3 regions of the Arthrobacter sp. NPDC093128 genome follow, and region 1 is predicted to be linked to each of the others. Evidence: predicted binding sites of a transcription regulator. Region 1 holds the regulator's gene; each other region holds the start of a gene.
The links. The regulator HrcA, encoded in region 1, represses chaperone genes, less so after heat shock. The targets are predictions, from matches to a motif close to TTNGCACTCGNNNNNNNCGAGTGCNAA.
Positions count from the first base shown of each region.

Region 1 (2,265 bases):
CGGCGGCTGCGGATGCGGCCCTGGCCGTTGCACTCGTTGCAGGGATCCTTGATGACGGTTCCGAAGCCTTCGCAGGAGCCGCAGGGGGCGGCTGTCATGACCTGGCCCAGGATGGAGCGGACGGCCCGCTGTACCTGGCCGCTGCCGCCGCAGATGTCGCAGCGCTCGGGGTGGGTTCCGGGCTGGCAGCAGGAACCCTCGCAGGTGGGGCACGTTACGGCTGTGTCGACCTCAAGCTTCTTGTTGACGCCGAAGACGGCGTCGCGAAGGTCGATGCGGACGCTGATCAGGGCGTCCTGGCCGCGGCGGACGCGCGAAGCGGGCCCGGCTGAGCCGCCCGCTCCGAAGAAGGTGTCGAAGATGTCCTGGAAGGCGAAGCCCTGGCCCGAGTAGCCGGCACCGCCGAAGCCGTTGTCCGTGCCGTTCTCGTTGCCGGTGGTGTCGTAGACACGGCGTTTCTGCGGGTCGGACAGCACTTCATAGGCGTGCGTGACAGCCTTGAAGCGGTCCGAGGCATCCTCGCCGGGGTTAACGTCCGGGTGCAGGGTTCGCGCAAGCTTTCGGTAGGCTTTCTTGATCTCTTCGCCCGTCGCTTCGGGTGAGACTCCAAGAACGTCGTAGTGGCTGCTCAAAGTTCGTATCTCTTCCTGGTTGTACTGCCTGTGATGCTGCTGCCGCACCCCGCAAGCCGGGAAACGGAGGCCTGGTTGGGTGATGAAGGACCGGTCAAGGTCCGAGGATCCTGGAAAGGTAGCGTGCCACGGCCCGGACCGCGGCCATGGTGGTGGGATAGTCCATCCGGGTGGGGCCAAGGACGCCAACCTTGGCACTGGAGCCGGGGCCGTAGCCGGTAGCCACCACCGAGGCCTCGGCGAGTCCGTCGTACGGATTCTCGCGGCCGATGCTGACGGTGACGCCACGGGGGTCCTCCGCCATTTCGCTGAGCAGGCGGAGCATGACCACCTGTTCTTCGAGTGCCTCGAGGACCGGGCCGATGCTCAGCGGGAAGTCAACATTGGATCGTGCGAGGTTGGCGGTTCCGGCCATGACCATCCGCTCCTCGCGGGTGCTGCTGGCCAGGGCGTCGAGGCCTCGCGCCAGCGCCTGGGCGGCATGCCGGCGTGACGGTTCACACGCGGCGACGACGGCGGGCAGCGCCTGCGGGAGAAGGCTCAGCGGTGTGCCGGAAAGGCTCTTCAGGAACCGTGTGCGAAGGCCGCCGAGGGCGTCGTCGCCGAGGGCCTGCCCGACGTCAATGACCCGCTGTTCGACTTTTCCGGTGTCCGCAATCAGCACGATCAGGACCTGCCGCGGTGCCAGCAGCACGAACTCGATGTGCCGCACCATGGCACGGCTAAGGTGTGGGTACTGGACCACCGCCACCTGGTTGGTCAGCTGCGACAGCAGCCGCACGGTGCGTTCCAGGACATCGTCCAGGTCGTCGGACCCTTCCAGTAGCGTCTGGATGGCCCGCCGTTCTGCCTGCGACAGCGGCTTGACCGCGGAGATCTGGTCAACGAAGAGCCGGTAGCCCTTGTCCGTGGGGATGCGGCCGGCACTGGTATGCGGCGCCGTGATCAGGCCCTCGTCCTCCAACGCCGCCATGTCGTTGCGGATGGTGGCACTGGAGACACCCAGATGGTGCCTTTCCACCAGCGCCTTGGAGCCCACAGGTTCGCGGGAATGGACGTAGTCCTCCACGATGGCGCGCAGTACTTCAAGCTTGCGTGGTTCGCTCATTCTCCACCTCCGATCGGCTTTCCCGTGCCATGTCCCGGCATTGCGCCAGGCGCATATCCCGTCACCCGTTAGCACTCGTCATGTCTAAGTGCTAACCAGTCTAATATGAGTCGCCGCGTTGTTAGCATTGGTACCGCTCCGGGCGAAACTCCGGCGCGGAACCGGACGTGCGGAAAAATGAAGGCACGGCCGCCCTGGTTCCCTCCTCCTAGTGCAAGGCAGTGTGTATCGGATGTCGTACCAGAACTGGGGCCCGCAGGACATCACGGCTCCCCGGAAATCCGAGCTTCCCGAAGTTCCGGTTGAACGCGGCATGGTGCTTGAAGACGTGCAGTCCGGCTGGGTGGGCGCTGTCACCAGGGTGGAGAAGTCGGGCGGCATGCATGTTGTGGCCCTGGAGGACCGGCGCGGCAAGTCGCGCACCTTCCGCCTCGGCTACGGGTTCCTCCTGGAGGGCCTGCCCATCCGGCTGATGCCGCCTGCTCCCCGCGCGCAGGCAGCCCCCGCCGGATCCAACCGGACGGC
Region 1 is NZ_JBFBEY010000003.1:263,165-265,429, reverse strand. Features, by position in the region: gene dnaJ (molecular chaperone DnaJ) at 1-632, opposite strand, end outside; gene hrcA (heat-inducible transcriptional repressor HrcA) at 727-1,740, opposite strand; gene AB0N24_RS05015 (DUF3097 domain-containing protein) at 1,973-2,265, shown strand, end outside.

Region 2 (2,265 bases), on a different contig from region 1:
CGGCCGCCAAGGCCGCCGGCCCGGACGCCGTTATCCTGGTGGCCCGCACCGGTGCCCAGGGCGCCATTGCAGAACTCAACAACAAAGGTCTGGCCGGCAAAAAGCTCATCCTCAGCGACGGCGCCATCAACCAGTACGGCTCCGCCCTCGGGTCCAAGGCCCTCGACGGCGCCCGCGGGATCCTTCCGGGCGTCTTCCCGTCGGCGCACTTCCAGGGCGAGCTCGTGGCGGTGGATCCCGGGCTCAAGGACATGACGTTTGCCGCGGAAACTTACGACGCGGTGAACCTGGCGGCCATCGCCGCGGCCGCGGCCCAGGACGATGCCGGATCCTCCATTGCCGCGGGGCTGATTGCCGTCTCCGGCGGGAGTGCGAAGTCCGGCGGAACAGTGCCGTCCGCAGCTTCGGGGGAGGACGCGGCCGCGGTGTGCAAAAACTACAAGGAATGCGCCGACGCCATCAAGGCCGGAAAGCCCGCGGATTACGACGGCGAGTCCGGCCGGATCGGCTTCGATGCCAACGGGGACGTGACCTCGGCCAACTACATGGTGTTCACTTATTCCGCGGACAACAAGGCCAGGATGACCGGCAGCGAAACTGCCGCCCGCGCCGGCGGCTGATCGCTCCTAGCGTAGCGGGGGCCGCAGGCGCGCCATTTCCCGCAGTCTCTGCTTGCACTCTCCCCGGGGGAGTGCTAATTATTGACTTAGCACTCCCACGGACTGACTGCTAAATCGACGCCCGGTTCCGGCCGGTTGTGGAGTAAGCGGGAAGGACTAAGGAGCGAAAGAAATACCTTGCTGGGGTGAGATCCCATCCGCGCGGCATACAGAGGCCGACGGTGAAGGGTCGTCCGTCGCGGGCGCCGCAGCGAAGGTTCATTCTTAACGACTGTCCCGAAAGGACTACTGCCGTTATGGCCAAGATCATTGCATTTGATGAAGAGGCACGCCGCGGCCTTGAGCGGGGCCTGAACATCCTCGCCGACGCCGTCAAGGTCACCCTCGGCCCGCGTGGACGCAACGTCGTCCTCGAAAAGAAGTGGGGCGCCCCCACGATCACCAACGATGGTGTTTCCATCGCCAAGGAGATCGAGCTGGACGATCCCTACGAGAAGATCGGCGCCGAGCTGGTCAAGGAAGTTGCCAAGAAGACGGACGACGTCGCTGGCGACGGCACCACCACGGCAACCGTGCTGGCACAGGCCCTGGTCAAGGAAGGCCTGCGCAACGTCGCAGCCGGCGCTGACCCGCTGTCCCTGAAGCGCGGCATCGAGAAGGCTGTTGAAGCCGTCACCATCGAGCTGCTCGCTTCCGCCAAGGAAATCGAAACCAAGGAAGAGATTGCCGCTACGGCATCCATCTCCGCCGGTGACGACGAAATCGGCGCGCTGATCGCTGAAGCGCTGGACAAGGTTGGCAAGGAAGGTGTTATCACCGTCGAGGAGTCCAACACCTTCGGCCTCGAGCTTGAGCTCACCGAAGGCATGCGCTTCGACAAGGGCTACATCTCCGCTTACTTCGTCACCGACGCTGAGCGCCAGGAAACGGTCCTCGAGGATCCGTACATCCTGATCGTCAACTCCAAGATCTCCAACGTCAAGGAACTGGTTGCTGTCCTCGAAAAGGTCATGCAGTCCAGCAAGCCGCTGCTGATCATTGCCGAAGACATCGAGGGCGAGGCCCTGGCCACCCTGATCGTCAACAAGATCCGTGGCACCTTCAAGTCCGTCGCCGTCAAGGCTCCGGGTTTCGGCGACCGCCGCAAGGCGCAGCTCGCGGACATCGCCATCCTCACCGGTGGCCAGGTCATCTCCGAGGAAGTCGGCCTCAAGCTTGAGACCGCCGGCCTCGAACTCCTGGGCAAGGCACGCAAGGTTGTTGTCACCAAGGACGAGACGACCATCGTCGAGGGTGCAGGCGACGCAGATCAGATCGCCGGCCGCGTTTCCCAGATCCGCGCCGAGATCGAGAACTCCGATTCCGACTACGACCGCGAGAAGCTGCAGGAGCGCCTGGCCAAGCTGGCTGGCGGCGTTGCAGTCATCAAGGCCGGTGCCGCTACCGAAGTTGAGCTCAAGGAACGCAAGCACCGCATTGAGGACGCTGTCCGCAACGCCAAGGCTGCTGTTGAAGAAGGCATCGTTGCCGGTGGTGGCGTAGCCCTCATCCAGGCCGGCGCTAAGGCATTCGCCAACCTTCAGCTCGAAGGCGACGAGGCAACGGGCGCGAACATCGTCCGCGTTGCCATCGACGCACCGCTGAA
Region 2 is NZ_JBFBEY010000004.1:8,509-10,773, forward strand. Features, by position in the region: gene AB0N24_RS05780 (ABC transporter substrate-binding protein) at 1-620, shown strand, start outside; gene groL (chaperonin GroEL) at 917-2,265, shown strand, end outside.
Region 2: a site for HrcA is predicted at 707-733, ahead of groL (chaperonin GroEL). Genes of this name have one in related genera too.

Region 3 (2,265 bases), on a different contig from region 1:
ACTGGATCGCGGGCTTGTCCACTACGGGCAGCATTTCCTTGGGCATGGCCTTGGTGGCCGGGAGGAACCTGGTGCCGAGACCCGCAGCAGGAATGACAGCCTTGCGGACGGAAGTATTGGTGGTAGTCACTGGACTAATCTAACGTCAGGGACCAAACATTGGGTAATTGCACGGACCGCCCGGTTTCGCCCCGCACTGAGGCCTCCGGGCATGGAAGGACAGCCGCTGATGCCATCGAAAGAAGAGATCCGCTCCGCCCACAGAACCGAACGTGCCGCTGCCTCCGCCGCCGGGCTGGAAGCCGCCGGCGCCGGTATCGCCCGCCACGGACTCCAGTGGGCCACCATGGTTGCGGCAGGTGAGCGCAGCATTTTTGCCGCGTACCTGGGAGTGGGATTCGAACCCCCGACCCTCCCGCTCATCGCCGCGCTTCACGGGACCGGGCACAGGGTGCTGTTGCCGGTCTGCGGGCCGTCGCTCACCCTTACCTGGGTTTACTGGACTCCGACGACCGAATTTGTGCGCAGCAGTTACGCGCCCATCGAGGAACCCGTCGGAGAGCATCACGGCATTGAGGTTATGCGGGACGTCGCCGGGATCTTCGTCCCCGCCACCGCCGTGGACCTGTCGGGTAACAGGATCGGCCAGGGCGGCGGCTACTACGACAAGTTCCTGGCGGGGCTCGAGGCAGAGGGACTGCCGGTGCCTGCGGCAGCTGTGGTCTACGACAGCGAAGTCCTTCAGGCCGGCAGCATCGCTGCAGAGTCCTATGACCGCCGGGTCCCTGTTGCAGTCACCCCGTCAGGCCTCACACAGCTGATGTAATGCTCCGATCCCGCTGATGATAGAATTGGCACTCAGGCCCTGCGACTGCTAAGGGACGGGACCCGCCGATGGAAATATCGGCGGTGGACCGCGCCAGGCAGCACGGGACCTGTTCGTTTGTCCCAGAGGAGGATTTCCAGTGCCCACGTATGCATATGCCTGCAAGGACTGCAGCCACGCCTTCGAGATCGTGCAGTCGTTCACCGACAGCTCCCTCACGTCCTGCCCCGAGTGCGAGGGGACGCTCCGCAAGAAGTTCAACAGCGTCGGCGTCGTTTTCAAGGGCTCAGGATTTTACCGGACCGACTCCCGCGACACCAAGGGCAGCAGCGTCTCGCCCGCCCCGGCGGCGGCTCCCGCACCGGCCGCCGCCGCAGCCGCAGCCGCCAGCTGACGGAACCGCCCGACTCCCTGCCGGAACCTAGCGGCCCCGACCGCAACAACGGGTTGTCCACATAGGACTTCATCAGGCTGTCCGCACCACGCGGGCCCTTCTAGCGTGTCGGTATGCGATCCACCCTCCGCACCAACGGATTTTCCTCACGCCGGCACGGCTTTCGGTCAGGACGCTCTGGCCGCCCAGGGCCATCTGCCAGGCGTCGCCTCGCTGCCTGGCTCAACCGCAACCGCAGGCTCGCCGTCGCGCTCCTGCTGTGCGCCGCCGCCGGCATCGCCGTCCAGCAACTGACACCGGTGCCCGCCCACACAGTGACCGCCATGGCCTCAGCCAGGGACCTTCCTGTCGGAGCAACCCTCTCCGGCAATGAGGTGGTGGCCGTCAGGGTACCGCCCGGGATGATTCCCGCCGGCGCCTTCACTGACGCCGCCGCGATCCAGGGCAAACAGCTCGCGGCCCCGCTGCGAAAAGGCCAGCTGATCTCCGACACCCAGTTACTTGGACCTGGGCTGCTGACGGGCACCGCACCGGGCTCGGCGGCGGTGCCCCTGAGGATGGCGGATCCGTCGTCCATCCAGTTGGTGGCACCCGGCCAGCTGGTCAACATCGTCATGACCAACGGCACCGACTACGGCCAGGCGGCGGAATCGGAGGTGCTGGCGGCCTCTGTCCCGGTCCTGTGGACCTCCGGACAGGGCGGACAGACCGGTCAGTGGCTGGGCACGGCAGAAACCGAGGGGCTCATGGTGGTCGCCGCGGATCCTGACCAGGCCCGCCGACTTGCCGGCGCCTCAACGCAGGGCAAACTCTTCTTCGTGCTCGTGGGAGCGCCGGGTTAGCCGGTCAACGGCCGGACCGCTCCCCAGGAGCACGCCCGTCAGCCCCAGTGCGGCGGTTTCTGCTCCTGGAGCCATGCATCGTGGTCGTAATCCGAGGCGTGATCGCCCCAGCGCTTCGGATCGTCTTCAGCGGCCTTGTTCGGCAGCACTCCGGCCGGCACGCCGGCACCCGCGGTCTGGCGGCTCCGGTTGGCCTCGTCGGC
Region 3 is NZ_JBFBEY010000001.1:246,706-248,970, reverse strand. Features, by position in the region: gene galU (UTP--glucose-1-phosphate uridylyltransferase GalU) at 1-130, opposite strand, end outside; gene AB0N24_RS01210 (5-formyltetrahydrofolate cyclo-ligase) at 230-826, shown strand; gene AB0N24_RS01205 (FmdB family zinc ribbon protein) at 966-1,220, shown strand; gene AB0N24_RS01200 (RcpC/CpaB family pilus assembly protein) at 1,334-2,062, shown strand; gene AB0N24_RS01195 (AAA family ATPase) at 2,101-2,265, opposite strand, start outside.
Region 3: a site for HrcA is predicted at 852-878, ahead of AB0N24_RS01205 (FmdB family zinc ribbon protein). Genes of this name have one in related genera too.